3 regions of the Paenibacillus sp. PastF-3 genome follow, and region 1 is predicted to be linked to each of the others. Evidence: riboswitches for the same ligand, from Rfam matches in the RefSeq annotation. Region 1 holds a riboswitch; each other region holds the start of a gene.
What was found. A riboswitch is a leader RNA that binds a small molecule or an ion and turns the genes downstream of it on or off. The one in region 1 is predicted to bind cyclic di-AMP.
Positions count from the first base shown of each region.

Region 2: another riboswitch for cyclic di-AMP. It lies ahead of M2444_RS23665 (C40 family peptidase); the one in region 1 lies ahead of M2444_RS20250 (TrkH family potassium uptake protein).
Region 3: another riboswitch for cyclic di-AMP. It lies ahead of M2444_RS32110 (3D domain-containing protein); the one in region 1 lies ahead of M2444_RS20250 (TrkH family potassium uptake protein).

Region 1 is NZ_JARXWM010000010.1:150,977-158,526, reverse strand. Features, by position in the region: gene M2444_RS20255 (CPBP family intramembrane glutamic endopeptidase) at 1-1,670, opposite strand, end outside; cyclic di-AMP (ydaO/yuaA leader) riboswitch at 1,985-2,166, shown strand; gene M2444_RS20250 (TrkH family potassium uptake protein) at 2,300-3,595, shown strand; gene M2444_RS20245 (potassium channel family protein) at 3,609-4,277, shown strand; gene M2444_RS20240 (LysR family transcriptional regulator) at 4,349-5,251, opposite strand; gene M2444_RS20235 (succinate dehydrogenase cytochrome b558 subunit) at 5,654-6,319, shown strand; gene sdhA (succinate dehydrogenase flavoprotein subunit) at 6,388-7,550, shown strand, end outside.
Region 2 is NZ_JARXWM010000014.1:22,785-30,334, reverse strand. Features, by position in the region: gene M2444_RS23700 (DUF2933 domain-containing protein) at 213-401, opposite strand; gene M2444_RS23695 (hypothetical protein) at 604-789, shown strand; gene M2444_RS23690 (hypothetical protein) at 1,031-1,402, shown strand; gene M2444_RS23685 (hypothetical protein) at 1,857-2,030, opposite strand; gene M2444_RS23680 (four-helix bundle copper-binding protein) at 2,396-2,677, opposite strand; gene M2444_RS23675 (DUF2933 domain-containing protein) at 2,948-3,142, opposite strand; gene M2444_RS23670 (asparagine synthase-related protein) at 3,452-3,928, opposite strand; gene M2444_RS23665 (C40 family peptidase) at 4,278-4,748, opposite strand; cyclic di-AMP (ydaO/yuaA leader) riboswitch at 4,753-4,885, opposite strand; gene M2444_RS23660 (TVP38/TMEM64 family protein) at 5,018-5,617, opposite strand; gene M2444_RS23655 (response regulator transcription factor) at 5,745-6,443, opposite strand; one part of gene M2444_RS23650 (IS1182 family transposase) at 6,639-7,423, opposite strand; one part of gene M2444_RS23650 (IS1182 family transposase) at 7,423-7,550, opposite strand, start outside.
Region 3 is NZ_JARXWM010000030.1:7,624-15,173, reverse strand. Features, by position in the region: gene rsmA (16S rRNA (adenine(1518)-N(6)/adenine(1519)-N(6))-dimethyltransferase RsmA) at 1-263, opposite strand, end outside; gene rnmV (ribonuclease M5) at 260-811, opposite strand; gene M2444_RS32110 (3D domain-containing protein) at 987-2,150, opposite strand; cyclic di-AMP (ydaO/yuaA leader) riboswitch at 2,432-2,661, opposite strand; gene M2444_RS32105 (TatD family hydrolase) at 2,859-3,629, opposite strand; gene M2444_RS32100 (HD domain-containing protein) at 3,672-4,955, opposite strand; gene M2444_RS32095 (AbrB/MazE/SpoVT family DNA-binding domain-containing protein) at 5,261-5,515, shown strand; gene rsmI (16S rRNA (cytidine(1402)-2'-O)-methyltransferase) at 5,841-6,755, opposite strand; gene M2444_RS32085 (tRNA1(Val) (adenine(37)-N6)-methyltransferase) at 6,752-7,525, opposite strand.

The DNA.
Region 1 (7,550 bases):
GGTTCAACCGGCTTAGGTTCTGATTTTTGCGGCGGGTTAAACCGATAGACGATGTAGGCCACTATGAACGGCATGATAATCGCGAAGATACCAGCCCCTACATTCACGCTTTCCTTCATAAAGATCAGCGTAGCGCCCATCAGAATGCTGTCAAACACGACGTGACTGAACATGACGGCAATAAAGCCGTAACGAAGGAAAATATAGCTAAAGAGCAAACCGATCACGGTCAGCTCAATGGGACGGGAACTGATGGGATAGATCGGATACAACGTATGACCAAACGCCCAAACCAGCGTGGTGATCAGGCTAGCAATGAACGTGCTACGGAATACTTTTTTCAACATAGGGATTCCAAAAAAACGATAAATAGCTTCCTCGGATAAACCTGCGAGCCATGCAACGATGGGCAGCAGCCAAGCATATCTCATGTTGTAAGGAGATTGAGTGGCGTCAGTAGTGGACCAGTTCTGCAAGGTAAATGATAATACGATGAACATAAGGGTCTGCACCCCTAGCAGCACGAATGCCCAGACGTATCCAGCCCGGATACTATCCAGCACATATTTTCCATAGCCAGGCTCTTTAGCGCGAGGCCATGGGTTCATCCCCTCTTCTTTTTTCCATAGGCCGTCCCCTCCAACTAAAGAAAAATATAGCAAGGAGGACATTAGGAGGCTATATAAGGCATAAATGATGAACATAATGACGGAAGTTATCTGAGCCTCGAGTCCTTCGCCGGAGGATTCAGGAAGCATATTATAGGTGCTGATCATCATGATTACAAAATAAGCTGAGCTTAGGAATATTCCGCGCTTAAAGGAAGTATGTTCTCTTCTAAGTATGCTGTAGATGAGTGCCAGAATTCCTAAAGCTAAAGTAGGCAGACCGTAGCCGAATAAAGTAAGCTTTTCTGCGAGAGAGGTCTGATCCTTTACATAGGAGGTATGCCAGGCTGGAGCGGTGAATCCTGCTTTAAAGCTGGATACCTGTTCGCCAGTGAAATCGAAATAATAGTGTAGTAAGGATTCGCCAACCTGAACGGAACGATCTGTATACACAAGCCCATAGTTTCCCGTATTTGATTCAATTTGCAATTTGGCGGGATTCACCCCCCGTTCCTGAAGCCAAGGTCGGGCAAGATTTTCTTTTTGGGCTAGAGACAAGTCAGTTCCCTTGTCCTCTTCTTTTGCACTAGTGGATACATTGCTTGGTGACCCTGCAGATGATCCTTCTACTCCTTGTTTGAAGGCGACAATCACGCCAGTATACATATTGAGGTCAACGGTGATTAGCGGCTCTTGTTCCGCTGAAGGACTAAGTGTTACACGGAAAATGTCAAAAGGATATCGTTGATCCAGCTTCTTCTTTGTATAGTCCTCCAAAAGCTTCTCGCGGGACATATAACCATAAAAGGAAGAATCCGTATCATAGAGTACATTCCACTGATCATTTGGTGCTTTGGTGTAGTTTAGCTTTTGTTCTGCAAATGATATCGCTTTGTCGCGGGCTTCCGCCTTGCTGATGACAGTAGTATCTTCCCCCACGGGGCTATTTAGCACTGAGGGAGCAATCTGAAACATAATAAATAGAATAAGACCGATAATGCCCGAGATGATGAGCCTCTTGGAGAGGGCACGTTGCTGTAAGGGCTGGCCGACGGGATTCATGTAACGCCTCCTTGTAAATTGACAATGTTATGTTCCATTATAGTATTAGTGCCATGATAGTTACAAAAATCATCGTACATTCTTTTTATGGGTAATAGAGATATTATAGAATAGGTATCTGAATATATACCATGAATTTAAAGTGATCATTTCTTCATTTTTCATGAAAATCGATGCAATTGCAGGGAAAACACGGAAAAGTGATGAGAAAAGGTACTCCTACTGGTACATCCTCTCCAAACCGCATTTTTCATATGAATCACCATTAATAGTGTCTTTGTGATTTATCGAAATAACATATATAATTTGTATGCAATTGTATATAGCCGAATTTCAGGTGAAAACGGGGGAACCACAGGAAGTAATGAAAAGATGAGTATACACCATAGGCGGTGTCTTTATTCATCAGGGGTGAATTTCGTTCTAGGAACGAATAGGGCAGCCTGCACAGTCCGAATCCGTCAGCTAACCTCGTAGGCTAATTTACTGCAGGAACCAAGGGTAGCATTGGTTTTCCAGTGCTTTTTTTGTTGGAATTCTTTAAATTTAGATAAGAGGGTGACGTAGTGGCTTCACAGTTTCGCAGGGTTTCTGAATCAAAGTTTCTGAAGCTTTCTCCGCCTCAGATTATGGTGCTTGGTTTTGCATCGATCATTCTGATTGGAGCCTTGCTGCTTATGCTTCCCATTTCGAGTACCAGCGGGAATGCTGTGAGTTTTATTGATGCGTTGTTTACTGCAACATCGGCCACCTGTGTGACAGGACTTGTGGTGCTGGACACCGGGACGACATTCACCATTTTTGGGAAAACCGTAATTATGGTGCTTATCCAGGTTGGTGGCTTAGGGTTTATGACAATGGCGACCTTATTTGCCATGATGATGAAACGCAAAATTTCCTTGCGGGACAGACTGATCCTTCAGGAAGCCATGAACCAAGGCTCTATGGAGGGGATTGTTCGACTGATCCGTAGAGTACTTATTTATTCTTTGGTCATCGAAGGCTGTGCAGCGGTGCTTCTGTCCTTACGCTGGGCGTTTGATATGCCACTGGGAAAGGCCATTTATTTTGGAATATTTCATGCGGTGTCTATGTTTAATAATGCTGGATTTGATATTTTCGGGGATTTCCGGAGTTTAACCGATTATGTATATGACCCGCTTGTGAACATCGTGGTGATGTTTCTGATTGTCTCTGGCGGGATTGGTTTTATTGTCATGTCGGATCTGGTGGAGTTTCGTGTCAAACGTAAATTATCTTTGCATAGCAAAGTTGTACTCTCCACCACGGCAGGGCTTATTCTTATCGGCGCTTTGGTTATTTTTATATTCGAATTTACAAATCAGCGCACTCTGGGTAATCTGAATTTTGGCGGCAAAATATTATCGGCATTCTTTCAGTCTGTATCGCCCCGAACCGCTGGCGCCAACACGGTGGATATTGCCGGACTGCGGCAAGCCTCACAGTTCTTTATGGTTATCCTTATGTTTATTGGTGCATCACCGGGCTCAACGGGTGGCGGGGTCAAGACTACGACCTTTACCATTATGATTGGTGCAGTAATCGCGATGCTGCGCGGGCGTGAAGATGTTGTGCTGTTCCGTTACCGATTGGCGCAGGAGCGTATCTATAAAGCGTTGACGTTAACTTTACTGGCTTTACTATTGGTCCTTTCTGTATCAATGTTACTGTCCACAACAGAGGATAGTAATTTCTTAGCAATATTATTTGAGACGACCTCAGCCTTTGCTACGGTGGGACTAAGTATGGGGCTTACACCTGAACTGTCTGTTATCGGCAAGATTCTGATTTGTCTGACGATGTTTGCGGGTCGCCTAGGTCCATTAACATTAGTGTATGCGCTAGGACCAAAACAGGGTAAACCATTGTATAAGCACCCAGAAGGTAAAATAATTATTGGATAGGAGTTAATCCGAAATGAAAGCACAGCAATTTGTAGTAATCGGCTTAGGCCGCTTCGGTTCAAGTCTTGCGCTTGAACTGATGGAAATGGGCTACGAGGTGCTCGGCATCGATCACCAAGAGGAGCGCGTGGAGGATATGAGCGATCATCTGACGCATGCGGTAGTGGCTGATGCTACAGATGAAGGAATTATGCGCTCGCTTGGCGTACGGAACTTTGACTGTGGGATTGTTGCGATTGGTGACAATATGGAACGAAGCATTCTGGCGGCGATATTGTTAAAAGAGATCGGAGTCAAGCAAGTAGTAGCCAAGGCGATCTCGATCCTTCATGGTCGTGCGTTGTCTAGGCTGGGTGTGGACAGGGTTATTTTTCCAGAGCGGGATATGGGCATTCGTGTAGCGCATCAGCTCGTGACACCCAATTTGCTGGATTATATTGAACTTTCCAAGGATTATAAAATCGTCGAGCTAACCGTTCCGTCTTGCATGAACGGGAAAAGCTTATCAGATTTAAATACAAGAGCAAAATATGGCTGCAGTATTGTTGCCCTGAACCGGGAAAGTGGAATAATAGTGGCTCCAACGGCACATGATCATCTGAGTGAGGGAGACGTTATGGTACTCATTGGTTCTAATGAAAGTATTGATCGATTTGAGGATGAAGTTGTAAACCAGGATTAAATAGATAATTCCTCCGTCCTTTACATAGGACGGAGGGATTTTTTTAATTAAGATTGCACGCAGAGTATGTACTATACCTCTCGTTCCGTCAGAAACATCTCTTCTGTGACCTGCACGAGGCTGCGGGCCGCTGTGCTCAGGCTTCCATCGTCACGGTAAATCAGACAGGTAGTTCGCTGAGTCTGCTCCAGCTCCTTAATATGCAGAGATACCAGCCCACCGCCGTTTAACAGCTGCGGACGCAGATAAGACTTGGGCAGTAAGGCTGCCACATTGACTGTCGGCAGCAGCCGCACGATGGCTTCGAAGGAGTCAATCTCCATACGTACGTCCGGATCAATCCCGCAGCGCTGGAACAGATCGTCTGTTAGACGGCGGTACCAGGTGCCTTTGGAGAAGAGGATCATCGGCAGTCGGGACAGATCATTCATGGTTAGCTTAGAAGCATAATTCAGAGGATGATGCTCAGAGACAACCAGTCGAAGCTGATCCTCAAACAAAGAAATACAGCGCAGTCCAGGCTCTTGAATAGAGGATGCGATCAGACCTATATCTGACTTTCCTTCACTGACAGAGGAGACAATCTCATGCGTTCGGCCGGTGATTAGCTTTAACTCCGAAGTCGGGTATTTCTCCATATATGCGTTAACTAGTGGAGGCAGAGTGGTCTGCAGTGAGGTAAGTGAAGCCCCTAAGGTGACCAGCTTAGGCTCGCCTTCTTTGTATTTAGACAAAGCCTCCAGAAATTTAGAGCGCTGCTGCCGTTGTTCAAGTGCGTAGGAATAAGTAAGACGCCCAACCTCGGTTAACTCCAGGCGCTTGCCGTAACGATTAAATAGCGCGACACCCAGCCGTTCTTCCAGCTTGGAGATTTTACGAGATAAGGCAGGTTGGGACAGATTGAGCTGGCGGGAGGCCCGATTCAAGCTGGAGTGCTCCACAACCGCTGCAAAAACATCTAAATCGTCAAACATATTTAGGTTCCTCTCGTAGTGCAATCTATAAACAGTAGTGACGAAATTCATAGCCATGAAGATAATACTTCTTGCTCCATAAGGAAATAAAAGATTTGTCGGAAAATGTTGTCTTTCTAAATGAGAATTATTATCATATAAAATCTATTCTTATGCGTTTATTGTATAACGTTTAATAATTAGATTGCAATTCCCTTATAAGGGAAAAAGGAGTAACATGAAAAGTGACACAAGATATTCACATTTTGTGAAAAAGAAAACAAAGTCCGGGAACCCAAGGATAGCGGTAAAATATAGACGTTCTGTCATTACATAGTCTACGTTATCCTGTGTCAAATGTAGTTCCGGCGGTGAATACACAATAATGAAAACGCTGTTTTAATCGGAAAGGGGTTACTTTGTATGAAAGGATTTTATTCCAGAAAGATTCATTCCTTGCTAGGCGTTATCCCGCTTGGAGCTTTCTTCATTGAGCACATGATGACGAATTTTGCGGCTGTAGAGGGTGGCGCTTCCGGTTTCACTGACAGCGTGATATGGCTGAATAGCCTGCCGCTTGTCTTCTTCCTGGAATTGTTCGGTATATGGCTTCCTCTGCTGTACCATGGCGTATACGGACTGTATATTGCGTATCAATCCAAGCCGAACTTGAACCGTTTCAACATTGAAAGAAACTGGCGTTATACGCTGCAACGCATTACAGGAATTATTACCTTTATCTTTATAGTCTGGCATTTGTTCCAAACCCGGGTTCAGGTGGCAGTCGGTAGTGTGGAGCATGAAGAATTAGGGGGTCTGATGCATGATATCGTGACTCAACCACTGATGTTGACACTGTACATTATCGGTATCGTTGCAGCATGCTTTCACTTCTCCAACGGTATATGGTCTTTCTTGATCAGCTGGGGAATCACGGTAGGACCTCGTTCACAGCGGGTATCCTCTTACCTTTGTCTCGGTATATTTGTTCTTGTAACGTTTATGTTCCTCATTTCGCTAGTCACTTTCCGTGATGCTGAATTTCAAAGTGCAGCTTCCATAGCTCAGTCCATAAAGACTTTCATCTAAGTAATTGCCCTCTCAGGACTACATTCCAGAATCCTTTCTGATATTTTCGATAAAGGGAGTGAACTACCATGGCAACAGCAAATATCATTATTGTGGGCGGCGGTCTGGCCGGCCTGATGGCTACCATCAAGGCAGCGGAGTCCGGTGCACATGTTCATTTATTCTCATTAGTTCCTGTAAAAAGATCACACTCCGTTTGTGCGCAAGGCGGCATCAACGGTGCAGTAAATACGAAAGGGGAGGGCGACTCCCCTTGGGAGCATTTCGACGATACCGTTTATGGCGGTGACTTCCTGGCGAATCAGCCACCAGTCAAGGCGATGTGTGAAGCAGCACCGGGTATCATTCACCTTATGGACCGGATGGGTGTAATGTTTAACCGTACACCTGAAGGGTTACTCGACTTCCGTCGTTTCGGCGGAACGAAACGTCACCGCACTGCATTTGCTGGCGCAACGACAGGCCAACAGCTTTTGTATGCACTGGATGAGCAAGTGCGCCGCTGGGAGTCTGAAGGTCTTGTAACGAAACGTGAGAACTGGGAATTTCTCTCGGCCATCATCGACGACGAAGGTGTATGCCGCGGCATAAGTGCCCAGAATCTCAAGACGATGGAGATTGAGACTTTTCCCGCAGACGCAGTTATTTTGGCTAGCGGCGGTCCGGGCATTATTTTTGGTAAAACAACGAACTCCGTAATTAATACGGGCACAGCCGCAAGTGCGGTGTACCAACAGGGCGTACATTATGCCAACGGAGAATTTATACAGATTCACCCAACGGCTATTCCAGGAGATGACAAGCTCCGCTTAATGTCGGAATCAGCACGTGGTGAAGGCGGCCGTATCTGGACTTATAAAGATGGAAAACCGTGGTATTTTCTTGAAGAGAAATATCCGGCCTATGGTAACTTGGTGCCGCGCGATATTGCTACACGTGAGATTTTTAATGTGTGTGTGGATCAAGGGCTGGGTATTAATGGTGAGAATATGGTGTATTTGGACCTCTCTCACAAGGACCCGAAAGAACTGGACGTAAAGCTTGGCGGGATTATTGAAATTTACGAAAAATTCATGGGAGATGATCCCCGTAAAATACCGATGAAAATCTTCCCGGCTGTGCACTATTCTATGGGCGGTATGTGGGTTGATTACAACCAAATGACAAACATTCCTGGTCTGTTTGCGGCAGGCGAATGTGAATATCAATATCATGGAGCGAATCGCTTAGG
Region 2 (7,550 bases), on a different contig from region 1:
TCTACATTTATCTACTTTTTTTATTGCCGTAAGAAAAGAATACCAACGGAATTTTGGGAAAGTATGGAGAAACAATAAGGAAAAATATAAATAATCGGGATGCATAGCCCTGATATGTGAATGAACAAAAAAATCGCCCTATCTAAACGGTAGGTTGTGTGACACCTTCGTTTAGCTTAGGACGATTGTTCGATTGTTAGTTATAAAATTTTCTAGTCAATATTTAATTGTTTTTTCAATCGTTCGTTTTCCACTTTTAATTCATTAAAGTCTTCGTGAAGTGTCCAATCTACTTGTGATTGGTTCGAATGAGATCCATGACCAGGCATTCCTTTCATCCCAAACATCATAAATATCATCATCAGTGGACATAACAACAATAGTAACAATGACCATTCCATCTGTGTGCCTCCTCTGTAAATTGTCTTTCTTTTGATATTTTTATTATAGAAGAGTGATTTGTGGATTTGATGTTGAAACATTGGGCATTCCATGAAGTTATTGATTCTTGGCTTAACTCCTTAATGTCTACATTGAACCGACACATATTAATGGTATTTTTAAATGGAATTAAATAAATGAAACAACAAGGAGGAATTATTTATGACAGGTTTGAGCCAGGTATCAAGTGCAGGTAATATGCCAAAAAATTGTGGAATGGAAGGTATGCATGGAGGGGCTGCAATTAAGCAAACGACCAATTACCAACACACTGAGGCCACTCATCAGAACCATACGGCAAAAATACCGGATCAGTATCGAGGGCAAACTGTTGATATTAAGGTCTAGGAGCTACTTACATACCAAATAAATCGTAAGCGTCAAACAGCCCAAACCTTGAGATCAGGATGAGGGCCGTTTGACGCTTACCTTTACAATGGACTGATCATCAAAATCCCCCGCTAAAATTACATTGGTATGGCTCCTTTGTTGTTTCTGCTAACAGGCATCGCTTCGTTATAACTTCATCTCAACTCCATATTTCATCCTTATAATAAGTGTAAAGAATTTATAAAGGAGGTGAACCCCCTTGAAAAAAGAAAGAACCTTACTCAAATCGATCAGTTCTGTCCTTTTCGCGCTCTTTGCATCTGCACATCATTGGCTTCATACCCTGTTGATTGCCTTAGGATTAACATCCTTAGGTGCTGGGCTCTTCTCCATGGCTCCATCTCTTAAACTCATTTTTTTAGTCATCTCTCTTCTCTTGTCCATATGGTTTATCGTTGTAGCGAAACGAAGGTGGAAAAAAGATCGTCCTGCGGCATGGGTATATTTCATTTCATCGATCATATCCATCATCCTGGTTATTACAGCGGTACCTCAATCCATTTCGGATTTTCTGGATAAGCCCGTACAACAAAACAATCAACAAGAGGAGCATTCAGAGCATCACAAATAAATCAATAGATAAACCGTTTAGAGGAGTGTAAGTATGTTTTATGGTTTGGTTATAGGTTTATCGAAGGGCTAGAAACATTTTTGCAGTGGGGAGGCGCTGCTTTATTATGTAGCATCTTAATCGCTATTATTCTGTCAGTGTTGACCCTAACTATTTTTTCTGCGTGGTGCTATGGTTGAACAAACAAAGCAGAGTTATCAATGGAGCTTGGAAAGTAAAGCTCTTTCTGTTTTACAAGCAGACCGGATTAGCGGACTGAGTATTTTTTCCTTCTTCACACAGAAGTTAGTGGAAGTCAGTATATGTATGTCGCTGGGTGGGTGATTTTCCTTTGATGGGGGGGAACCTCCACCCAAAGAGCATCATGGTCACAGAAGTCTTTTTGAACCCATTACCGGCCTTTTTTTTGGTCCTCCTGGCCTCCCCATTCAAATCCCTCTAGAGCACTCCTTCTTCATCGATCCCATGGCAAAGTGGCAGCCTCTCCATCGATGATGCCACATTTGAGCTTCACGGCAGGCCATAGAGATATACCACGGACTGTATGACTGAAGCATTTTCCAGCTTTTCCGCTTGCTGTTTCCGGTTTGAATAGGGACAGAAATGAATTATTTAGGTTGTTGTCCATCTTAACTCCTCAGATTATTACAATATTAACGAACGAACATTATGGATGGTTATACGGCTGGTATGATGGCTTAGACAAGATCTAATCCCATTATTCTCCATGACACATCAACATATTCCCACCGTTACACATCGATAAATAAGGGAGCATATGGACTTACTAATTAAACACAAATTAACATTGCCTATCCTAATTAGATGACAACACTAGACGAAGGGCGAATTAGTCTGTCAATGTTACTAAAAAATAATAAACTATTGCAAAACGACGAAAGCTCTTACTAGCTTTCGTCGTTTCTTTATTTCTCATGGGTGCAACTATCTAAAATTCCGTTCATTGCTCCCCTCAATCACCTAACCTCAACTTTACGAAGCCATTTTACGGCATTCATCTGCACATTTACGACAATACTCAACACATTTCTGACAATGTGCGTCTTGAAATTTCGAACATTCTGCAGCACAATCGTCACAGATCTTTGCACAGACTTGGCAAAATTCTTTTGCGTATATACTTCCACGAGCCATCCATTGGGCAGCTGTTGCACAGATATCCGCACAATCACGCAAAGTGTGGATACAGTGAATTCTTGCTTGCACGTCTGTCTCTTTAAGACAAGAGGTTAAACATTCTTCACATGCTTGCATACAGTCGTTACAACTATCAATACAACTTTGAAAATGTTGAACCGAAGAATGTGAAATTGTCGTCATTTTTATTACTCCTTCATAATTTTAATGTTTGTTCATCCTAAGTTATATTATCCTAAAAGTGTATTTATATACAAAATCTAGCCAGACTGAGTTCGTGATTTATAGCTTGTACAAAGAAATCGCCCCGTCAAAATGGTTAATAAGGTCTTCCATTTATCCATGGGCGATTTCAATGGAGTTTTATATGCTTTTCTCTAATATGAGTTATTTAGACAAGCTTAGAAGTTGCTTTTTCATTCGTTCGTTCTCTACTTTTAACTCATTATAGTCTTCGTGAAGTGTCCAGTTGGATTGTGACTGGTTTGAATGAGAGTCTTTACCATGCATTCCTCTCATCCCAAACATCATCAATACCATCATCAGTGGACAAATCAACAGCAATAGCAAAGACCAATCCATCTGTGTACCTCCTCTGTAAATTGCTTTCTTTTAATATTTTTATTGTAGAAGAGTTGTATGTGGATATGATGTTGAAAGTTTGCATATTTCATGAAGTTATTGTTCCTTGCTTAAGTGATTGAAAAAAGCAATCCGGGTAATAACAACCATGTTCCTTCCTTTTCCTCTCCAGTCATTCCATAATTCGCAACCAACTGTTGATTTAGTCCCCGATTTAAGATGGATAGGATCACATATCTGAATATTTTTCCTCTCGGTAGCTTACGCTATCTCAAAATTAGGCGACTACAATTGACTACTATTATCGAGTTATGAGTTGACTAGAGCTTGCCTGAATATAGACTGTTTAATATACATGGAATGCCACAACGAAAATATATAAATCGTCCAAATCTTGCGGGAATAATCGGCCGTTCCCATTCGATGTTGTTTTAACATCTCTTTAACAACATTTAGTTGAATCCATTGGTCCACCCCACTCTCTGTAATTTGTTGAAGGATGGTATCACCCATTGGGGTTAATAACCATTTTTTCAAAGGCACAGGAAAGCCTAATTTTGGACGACCTAACACAGAATGAGGTACGATTCCCTCCAGGGCTTTACGTAAGATGTATTTAGTGGTTCCTATTGCGAGCAATAATGAAGCAGGAATTTTCTGGGCAATCTCAAACACTTCTTTATCAAGGAAAGGAACACGAACCTCTAAAGAGTGAGCCATACTCATCTTATCGGCTTTCATTAATATATCACCAGGCAACCAAAGGTTAAGATCTATTAACTGCATACGGGTTACGTCTTTTAAACCTTTGTGCCCCGCGTAAATAGGTTTCGTGATTTCTGTCGTAGTTTCCCAGTATTTATATAGATCCGGATGGAAAGAAACGAGAGACCTTTTCTCACCTTCAGAAAAAATGTTGGCATTTCCGAAAAATCGATCTTCTAAGGGTACCCCTCGGGGGTATGTCAATTGTATTATTACCGTTTTTTCACACCTTCCACTAAACACTAAGCCTCGACGCAAAAAGACCTCTCACAATAAAATACAACCTGTGAGAAGTCTTTTTCTTAAAGAGGATGCATACAAACCCAGAAATTAAAAAGGTAAAAAAACAGATGCTGACCTTACAAACTCATCATTCACTAATCATTTTGAGGTAGCTAGTTTCGCTCACTACACGGCGAGCAGTGACATAACGATCACGATAATATGACTCTGAGAGTCTACTAATTCTTACGCCTTTACTGCTTGAGGAATGAGCAAACTGATCATCACCTACATAAATGCCTGCATGGGAAATTCCTGTACCAAAAGTGTTAAAAAAGACCAGATCTCCTACGCGAAGATCATCTTTAGACACGGGTGTGCCTACTTTAGCTTGAGATTGTGATGTGCGCGGTAAATCACCTGCATTAAATTTATCTAATATATACAATATGAAACCCGTACAATCAAAACCCGCCGCCGTAGTCCCCCCCCATAAATAAGGAGTCCCCAATACCTCTTTCACTTCATTTTCAATACTTACTTCACTTGCGTAGGTGCTTGCAGGAACAGAAGTGAACAATACTGCAGCCCCCACTACGGATAAAATAAACTTTTTCAGAATCAGGTTCTCCCTTCAATGCCTACGGAGTTAGCTGAGGGTTCGGTTAAAGGTTCCCTATATTCCTTTGCTTTCAAGAATAATTCACCCAAGAATGGTTCCCCCGTTTTCAATACGAAATTCGGCAATAATTAATTAATTTTTTGTAACTATTGCTATAGTATTGTATTTATATTCACTGTGTCAATCCGATATAAAATTTTCTATTTTTATTTTCAAACAACACAAATACCACACAATTTTATAGTACAATGCATAAATTTCTAGGATTAGTGATCATTTTCGTGAATTTCATTCAACTTACCATTTTTCATCTTACTTGTATGGATAATAATATATAGAGAAAGTAGTGACATTATTGTAATTATTATTTTCATTGATTTATTTTCTACTTTTACATATCCATAAGCAAGTAAGGTTTCTAACCAAATGGAGGGAAGCTTGCCTACAGCAGTTGCCAACATATAGTTCAAGAAAGTCATACTGGATGTGGTGGCTACCAATGTTACAATGGAGGATGGTACGTAGGGTATGAGCCTAGCCAACAACAAGATGAAAAACTGCCTTAGTGGAGTCATATTGTTAAGATTATTTAACCACAGATAATTTACCCTTCTAAGCTTGTTCACTCTTTGAACACCTAATCGATATAAATTGTAGGATACCCCTGCACCTAAGACCTCACCAATCCACGAGAGCAAAAAACCAGGGTAGAATCCGAAAATCAAAACATTTACGGTGGTCATAAAAACTGAAGGAATTACTCCGATGATACTTATAAAAATACTAATTCCAATGCTTATCAGAAATGACCATATCCCCAGCGCACTTAACAATTCTGCAACTTGTTTTGAATAAATAGAAAACATCAGCTCACCATCTTAAAATGATTTAATTCTGATTACCAGTTAACGTCAAAGCTACAACAATCAACATATAACCAAGCACTAAAATCTCATGGTGTCCTTATAGGTAATATTGAATTATATAAATTGTTCAATCCTGTTTAAAAAATCTATACCCTATACTCCGAACCGTCTGAATTGGACTATATTTAAGCCCAGCGTTTTGGAATTTTTGGCGAATTTTCTTTATATGGGTATCAACTACACGATTTTCTCCTTCGAAATCATATCCCCATACACTATCCACCAATTCCTCTCTGGTAAAAGTTTTTTCTCTTCTTTGAGCAAGAGTAACAATCAAATCAAAATCCTTTTGAGAAAACCCCTCCAAGATCCCATCAATATAAATCTCCCTCTTTTTTGGATATATTATTAACCCAGGGAATTCAAGGGATCTTTCTTTTTCAAACATGGATTTTGTAATTGCTACCCTCCGGAGAATGGAGTATATGCGGGCTAATAACTCTTCAGGTTCAATATTCTTGGTTAGGTAATCGTCAGCTCCAATCCTAAGCCCGCGAATCTTGTCCTTAGTATCTCCCTGTTCCGTTAATATCAGCATAGGTACAAAAACGGTTTCCTTGACTACCTTACAGACTTGCCATCCGTCCATATCAGGCAAAATAATATCCAATAATATAATATCAAATGAGTACTTCTTTAACATTTCCAGTGCTTCTGTTCCTGTAGTCGCTTCTTTTACATAAAACCCTTGTTTCTCCAGATAAAACCGAAGCGATTTTCTCATATTCCATTCACTATCTGCAATTAAAACTTGATGTATAGACAATATGTTCACCTGCTCCGTTCCAATTTCCCTTATTATATATAAATTTTGTGTAGAAAAAATGTAAGTTAATTTTTAGGAAAAGAAAAAGCTTCTTAAAAGAAGCTCAGAGTGTCGAGAAACCCAGGTTATTTTAATATCTTGGGTTTCTTTTCATGTTTAGGTGGCTGTAAAATCGGGAAAGTAGGGGGATTACCCCTACTTTTCCAGGCTATCCAGGTGGATCGCCATCTTCTTCATGTTCTGCACGGCTGCCGTCATCAGTGCTTGTTCCCTGACGTTCCGGAGTCCGCGCAAACGGCAATAGCGAAACCCATGGAGCTCTTTAGCATCCGCGAAGCTTCGCTCAATCGTTTCTTTTCGTTTGCGGTACAGCTGTTTGCCAGACTTGCTGAGCCTGTTGTTCCGAACCCAATCTTTACTGTCCTCCCAAACGTGCCGGGTTACCACCTTTCGATGATTTCGGGACTGTGTACATTGACCCAGCAACGGGCAACTCTTGCAATACTCCGGATTGGAAGCATACTGTCGGTAACCTTTGCGGTCTGTGGTTCTGTATTTCAATTCGTGACTCGCTGGACAAACATATAGATTACGTTCGGGATCAAAGGTAAACTTCCACTTTGGAAACAAGCCTTGCTTGGGGTGAAACCTCCGGTGAGCAATCACGGCAAAAATCTTTCGTCTTTGTAGCCCCCGACAAATCGGTGTAGTCAAATATCCTGAATCGAGTGCAACAGCCTCAACTGCAAACCCAAAACGATCTTGCTGGCGACCTAAACGCGACAAATAGGGCACGGAATCATGGACATTTCCGGGCGTTACGTGCACATCGGTAATGAGGTTGTACTTGGTATCGACCGTACGGTGGTCCAAATAAAAGAAGCTTTCTGGTTTGCCATCACGAATCATATATCCACTGTCTGGATCAGTTGTGCTCACTTTAATTTCTTTCTCTTCGTTCACTTCCTCTCTGGGTTTTAGGGCTTTTTTCCATGTTCTTTCCGGTCATCAGCCACGGCGGTATTGAGTTCGTCAATGTAATCTTTGGTATTTTGTAGTACTTGTTGTTTGGTATAGTGATGTTTATTCGCATTGGCTTTCACATGG
Region 3 (7,550 bases), on a different contig from region 1:
AAAATAGGAATCAATCTACGGTCGATCTCCACAGCGGTTACCGCTCCAGATGTTAGCGCCAAACGTTCTGTCAGCGCCCCAATGCCGGGACCGATCTCCAATGCCCCAGAGCCGCTATCTAGCCCGGCAGCGTCTACAATCTTGTCCAATATATTTTGATCAATCAAAAAATTCTGTCCTAAGCTCTTCTTGAACTTGAATCCATAACGTTGAATAATTTCTTTCGTCCGTTTTGGAGTTGAAATTTCCTCTCTACCACTCATGAAGTAATGCCCCCCTGATCAATTTGGGCGAGAGCTCCGGCAAATTCCTCCCGCGTAATTCCAAACATCGCCAGCCGCTTGTACAGCTGCTTGCCATTACAATATCCGATTCCAAGCAAATTACCAAGTGCCATACGTCTTTCAGCTGCCCGAGGGTGTACAAGCATTCCAGCGGCCATTAGATCATCAAGTCCGATTAAAGCAGGTGCTCCTTCAAAAGAGGTATGTACATTCCGCAGCGCATGACGAATCGCCTCTGGAGAAGCGTTCTCCACACCGATATCTCCTTTGCGGGTTGCGTCCTTCTCCGGAATGAAGGCATGCTTGCAGCCCGGCACCTTTGCAGACACAATCTTGCGGATTCGTTCTCCGGCGTGATCCGGGTCCGTAAGAATAATCACCCCTCTACGCTCCATAGCAAGCGCGATCTTCGCAATTACGGTCCGGTCTACAGCCGAGCCCCCTGTTTCGATCGTATCTGCTTCTACAGCGCGTTTAACAGCGACGGTATCACTCTTACCTTCGACGACAATTAGTTCCTTAATCATATCTCTGACTCCTTCCAAAAAAAGCAAAAAAGAAGAGGTTTCGCTCCTCTTCTTTTGGTTAAAGAATGTATAAGTGATGAGCGGTTGCTCTGCGATCAACGAAATGATCATCTGGCGTTCCTTAACGGTTATCATCACTATAGCTTATCAAAGAATAATTTGCAAAAGCTTCAGCCTAGTTTAACTCCGGCTTCACAGGTCCAATCACATAAACGGTTCGCGATTTACGACCGAAATTACGAACATGGCTCAGTGAATCGTAGTAGACATCTACTTTATTGCCCTTAATGGCACCGCCAGTATCTTCTGCTCGGCGGAATCCAAGTCCCTCGATATATACCCACCAGCCAATAGGAATTACATTCGGGTCTACAGCAATTGTGCGACCTTCCGTTACGCGTGTTCCGGAAGCCGTTTTGGTACCTATACCTGCCTCTTCTGACGAATAAGCTGTCATGGAGACATTCTTAATCATCTTCTTGTACTCAAAGTCTACGCCAGCCTTGCTTGTGACGTTATTAGTCTTGGCGCTAACTTTAGCCGTTTTTGAAGTGGTGTTTGATTTGGAAGTTGTTGTAGTCTTAGCTACAGCCGGCTTAGGAAGTGCTTTGGTACCAACGGCAATAATCTTATCTTTCGTTACCGTTTGTACTTCCTTACCAATCATGCGCATAGAGGCCAGTTCTCCGTCTTGGTAGATCTTTTCAATATGCTGAATCATGACGCCTGGTTTGCCTGCCTGTGCCACTCTAACTGTTCCCACAGTAAGGGAGGGGTCTGCTGTCTTGATGACTCTGAAGGGTAAGTTAGTTGTTCGCTGTACGGTCTGTTTGTTGATGCGAACAATCTTAACCTCCATGTTTGCAGAAATGGTGGTGTCTAACGAAGGGAAAATCTTATCATGACCTTCTAGGGTAATGCCCATTTTCTCAATTGCTTTACCAATTGTATCCTCGGTCGTATATAACGTTTTTGTTGCTCCATCCGCAGTAAGACTAATTTTCTGCGCACGATTGATAACGACACGGTCACCGTCTTTTATTTCATCACTCAGACCTAAAGATAGTTCATCATGCGGCTGTAGCGAAATTTGCTCTTTCTCCAACACATCACCAAGAAGCGCTTCCCGCGTTTCAAGCGTCTGTGTTTGCCCGTCTATTACTAAAAATAATTGTTTGTTACTTTGACCGTGTACGTACAGCAGAATAAGTAACGCGATAACGACTGAAATCACGCCTGCAAGTAAAAGTACGCGAGTATTTACTTGCTCCCACCGTAATGCGAAAGACCTGCTGGATGACTGCGAATCATGGGATACTTCTGGTTGGAATACGCCCATTCTCTCCATCCTCCTTACATAGCCCCGTCGTCAATTGTATATCATGAGGACTGAATTCCTTTGACGAAACTATTTGAGATTGTCACAGGACACGCACGTAATAACTTAGCGTCTCCTGCTCATGGATCGCCTGCTCGGCACAGCTACTCCCACCCCTGTTATATAACAGTATGTGGGTAACATTCTATTTATTCAAAAATAAAAAAGCCTAAAAAGAGTTCAACTGAGGACTCTTTCGTGGCTTCTCCAATATCAGAATAGAGAATGCTTGTGCACGAGGTTGCCTCTCTTACTTGCGCTTACGGGGTTAGCTGTCGGGTTCGGACGAAAGAGAGACGCCCTATTTCAGGTCACCCGCTCATGGCGGTTGCCCTTAAATTCACCCCAAAGACCACGTGAAGAAATCAAATACTGTCCTACGGCACGTCTAAACCGTATTTTAAATACAGGCATGCGGCAGGTCAATATTGGTTCCCCCGTTCTCCATACGGAGACTCAGCGAGACGATCCATGAATATATGGCTGTCACTGTAACACAGCTCACATCACTGAAAAGATGATATCCTGTTTTGATGCATGTTGTAAAGGACGATTCAACCACGTTTAAGCAAAAATATGGTTAAAATATTGTAATATTCAGCCGTTTTTATATTAAAAAAGTTTAATATATCGGCCATTCTCTATTTTTCGCCTGTTTTTCTCCCGTTTTCACTCAATCCCAAATCGTTCCAGTGCGTTCGCATACGTTATTTTAGCCAATTCTTCCCATGTTAACCCTTTAATTTCAGCTGCTGCCTCTGCTACCAGCTTCACATGAGCGCTCTCATTTCGCTTTCCGCGGAAGGGGTGCGGAGTCAAATATGGAGCATCGGTTTCGATCAATAATCGGTCTAGAGGGGTCTGCGCAAGTACTTCTTTTGGCACTCTTGCATTTTTGAACGTAATAGGTCCTCCAAAGGATAAATGAAAACCAAGATTCAAGCACATCTTAGCTGTTTCCCAGCTTCCAGAGAACGAGTGCATTACGCCTCCAACCTCATTTGCTTTTTCCTCCCGTAAAATCCGTACAACATCCTCATGGGCATCACGATCATGAATACAAATCGGCATATTCAGTTCGCGGGCTAGTCCAATTTGCTTGCGAAAAACTTCATGCTGCACATCCTTGGGAGAAGTATCCCAGTAATAATCCAGTCCGATTTCACCGATCGCCACCACTTTCTTATGACTGCATAGAGAAGCGATCCAATCGAGATCTCCATCTTTCATATCAATCGCATCCTGAGGATGCCAACCCACTGCCGCATAAATATAATCGTAAGATTCCGCCAGCTTCATCGTTGAGGGAATCGTCTCCCGATTAAATCCGATATTAATCATCTTGCTGACTCCTGCTTCTACAGCACGAGCGATAACTTCTTCGCGATCCTCGTCGAATTGAGGCGCATCCAGATGCGTATGTGTGTCAAACAGATACATTTTAACCTTCACTCCTTGTCAAAAATGCTATATTTTTTTGTATTATTTTGCAAAAATCTCTGCAATAGAAGAAGGCAATCGTGTAAGCACTTTTCTCAACTTATCCTGAGGAAAATAAAGATGATATCTGCCACGGTGAATGCCGCTAATAGAACGTACAATATCGGATACCTCTGAAATTTCCCGCAGATGATCATGCCGATCAAGCAGCAGAATTTGTTTATTGTCAAAAGCTTCTCCCGGACGGAACACATCATAGGGCAGATCTGTCGGAAAATCAATCTCCAAATCATATTCTGGGTGAAGACCCGCTGCCGCAAAACTGCTGCGAATTTCAGTAATCATATCTGTATCGAGATTCTCCATCTCAACGTATTTATACAGTTTACGATGAATAAAACGGGTGCACAAGTCGCTTAGTAGCTCATCTTTTTCAAGCGTCCACTGCATAAAAGCCGTCTGTACCAGTGCTTCATCCAGCATTAAATATTGCTTTACTGTCACCTCACCACGGAATAAATCCTCCAGCGGATTAATCATGAAACTAAAATTGTACCCCTCTTGGAAAAGCTCCTTGGCTCTACGGAAAATTTGTCGCAAAATAATCTCTGAGCTACGTGTCACCGGATGAAAATACACTTGCCAGTACATTTGATAACGCGACATTAAATAATCTTCAATGGCATGCATTCCCGATTCTTTTACAACAACTCGACCATTATAAGGACGCAGCATTCTTAAAATCCGATCAATGTCGATCGTTCCATAGTTTACACCTGTATAGTACGCATCACGCAGCAAATAATCCATGCGATCAGCATCTAGCGGACTTGAAACCAGATTTACAACAATTTCATGCTCATAAGTTTTAGCGATTACTGAGGCTACTTTACGAGGAAAATCCTCCTCCACATCACGCAAGATCTCAGTAATCTCTGTGTCCTCCAGAATAATTCGACAAGTCCAATCCTCATGATTCATTTCAAAAGCTTCTTCTATAGAATGGGAAAATGGACCATGCCCCAGATCGTGCAGCAAAGCCGCACACAAGGTGAGCAGACTTTCTTCAGGAATCCAATCCTTATAACCGCTTCGTTCAAATTGCGAAATAATTCTACGTGTAATTTCGTATACCCCTAGAGAATGAGAAAACCGACTATGCTCTGCGCCATGAAAGGTGAGATACGAGGTACCCAGCTGGCGAATTCGGCGTAAACGCTGAAATTCCTTTGTATTTATTAGTCGCCAAATAATAGTATCCTGCACGTGGATATAATTGTGAACCGGATCTTTGAAAACCTTTTCTTCTGTGAGCGGCTGCTTCATGAGATCAACTCCTTTATTAAATTTAATATGATTTTAACCAATATAAGTATATAATAAGTAATTATGTCGTACTTTGTCGAATGATGACGTTTTTAGTCTTGGTAAATCGACAAAGTTTATTTTTACTTTTTTTTTAGAATTCGCAATTGGTATAGGCAATTCAAAGTTTTAGTGAAAAAGTTCTTAATTCAACCTATGAAAAAAGGTTGACTGTTTTGGGAATCGTTGGTATTATGAATATCATAAAACAGTGAACAATGTCGAATAATGACGTTTTTGGAACATTGAGAGGAGTAACGATTGGTATGATGAAATCAACAGGAATTGTAAGAAAAGTAGACGAACTTGGACGGGTAGTTATTCCCATCGAATTGCGCCGTACTCTTGGCATTGGTGAAAAAGACGCACTTGAAATTTACGTTGATGGTGAACGCATTATGCTTAAAAAATATGAGCCTGCCTGCATTTTCTGCGGCAACGCTGAGAACGTAACTTACTTCAAAGGAAAAATAGTTTGTCATGAATGCATTTCTACTATCCCTACCCCTGTGACAAACTAAAATAAATAGTATATAATAGAACTAATCAAATTGTTAATTCTAACCTTTTCATATCTCCTTGACCTCCCGTGACCGCGGGAGGTATTTTTTTTCTGCAATTACCTGTGTTTCCCGCCCCAAAAGGTGTCTAAAGGATTTACTCCCCCCATGACACCTATTAACGATGGGTAATACGGTGAGAGCATGAAGTAAAACGAGTTTTTACCATGATCTGGTCTATATTGGGCTTCCTTTTGGGAACCACCCTCAGGCTAGAATCTCGTCAGCTTCGTAATACCCCTCCGCACCTTGTTAACCTCTTAGAATTAGAATCCGTCAATAACACTTACTGCTGCTCCGCTTTATCCAGAAGTGCGTTATAAATATCCCGCTTTGACACACCACGATCAGAGGCTGCTTTTTTCATAGCTTCTTTACGCGGCATATCTGCTGCTTCGTAATGAGCAACATGTTCTTCAATACTTAACTGGCGCCACCAAGCCGATTCCGCCATTTCAGCATCTTCCTTGCTCTCGCCTTCAACGACGATAACATACTCACCAAGCGGTGGATGTTCAGCGAGCCAATCCGTACATTCCTCGATCGTCCCCCGTAGAAACTCCTCATATCTCTTCGTCAGTTCACGAGCAAGCACAATTCGCCGATTACCAAATGCTTCATGGAGATGAGCCAGTGTCTTCACCACGCGATGTGGAGATTCGTAGAACAGTATAGTCCCTTGCGCCGAACGAAGTGGGCTTAAAACCGCACGGATATCTTTACGTTCTCGAGGTAAGAAGCCGATAAAGGTGAAAGTAGTCGTAGGCAGACCAGAGGCAATTAATGCTGACAAAGCTGCGTTAGCTCCAGGTATAGGAATTACTGGTATACCGTGACTTATGGCAAGGCCTACAAGGTCTGCACCAGGGTCGGAAATGGCTGGTAAACCGGCATCGCTGACGAGTGCCAAATTTTTTCCTTCTATTATATAGCGGATAAGTTCAGGTCCACTGGCAGCCTTATTATGCTCATGATAACTGAACAGCATAGAGGGTGTAATTTCAAAATGACTCAACAATTTCCGGGTTTGTCTTGTATCCTCAGCTGCAATAATATCGCATTCCTGCAAAGTACGAACAGCACGATAAGTCATATCCTCTAAATTACCGATGGGTGTTGCCACCAAAAAGAGTGAACCGGTTGATTCCTGCTTATGTGTATTGTTATTGTTCTGAAAACTGCTTTGGCATGATATCGTCATGATTTACCCTCTTTAGCACCATAGTAGATGTCCATAATTTCTGGACAGTATTGATTGTCCTCATTATATACAATGAGTGGTGGATGTAAACGAACCTCCGGCTTACCATCACGTATTGCTTCGATTAATACCATGTTAGCCTCCAGATGCGCACGTGGATGTACAAAGCGGATAATTTTGGGCTCGAGCCTATATTTTCTCATCAAACTAATAATATCGACCAATCGTTGTGGCTTGTGAACCATACTTACCTTTCCTCCGGTGCGAACCAGTCTCACACAGGCTTGAATAACCTCCTCCAGTGTACATCCGATTTCATGACGAGCCATAGCCTGATGAGTGTTCAGCTTGAGGTCACTGCCGTTAAGCGGCATATAAGGAGGATTGACTGTTATTGCATCATATACGCCATGTCCTGCTACTTTATATAACTCACGTAAATCGCCTTCATGGATCACAACCTGATCCTGTAGCCCATTTAGAGCCACGCTACGTCGAGCCATATCCGCTAAACGGGGCTGAATTTCAATCCCTTCTATAGAAGCTTTAGTTCGGGTCGTCATCAAAATAGGAATTACACCATTTCCAGTACAAAGATCCAGGACTCTCCCACGGGGCGGAACGCTGGCGAAACGGGCAAGCAGTACAGCATCCATAGAAAAGCTGAATACTTCATCACTTTGAATAATTCGCAAGTCATGCGTTAATAAATCATCCACCCGCTCCGTCGGCAGCAAAGGAACAGATATATCGTTAAAAGAATTTGTCATGTAGTAATCTCCTAAAATTTTTGTT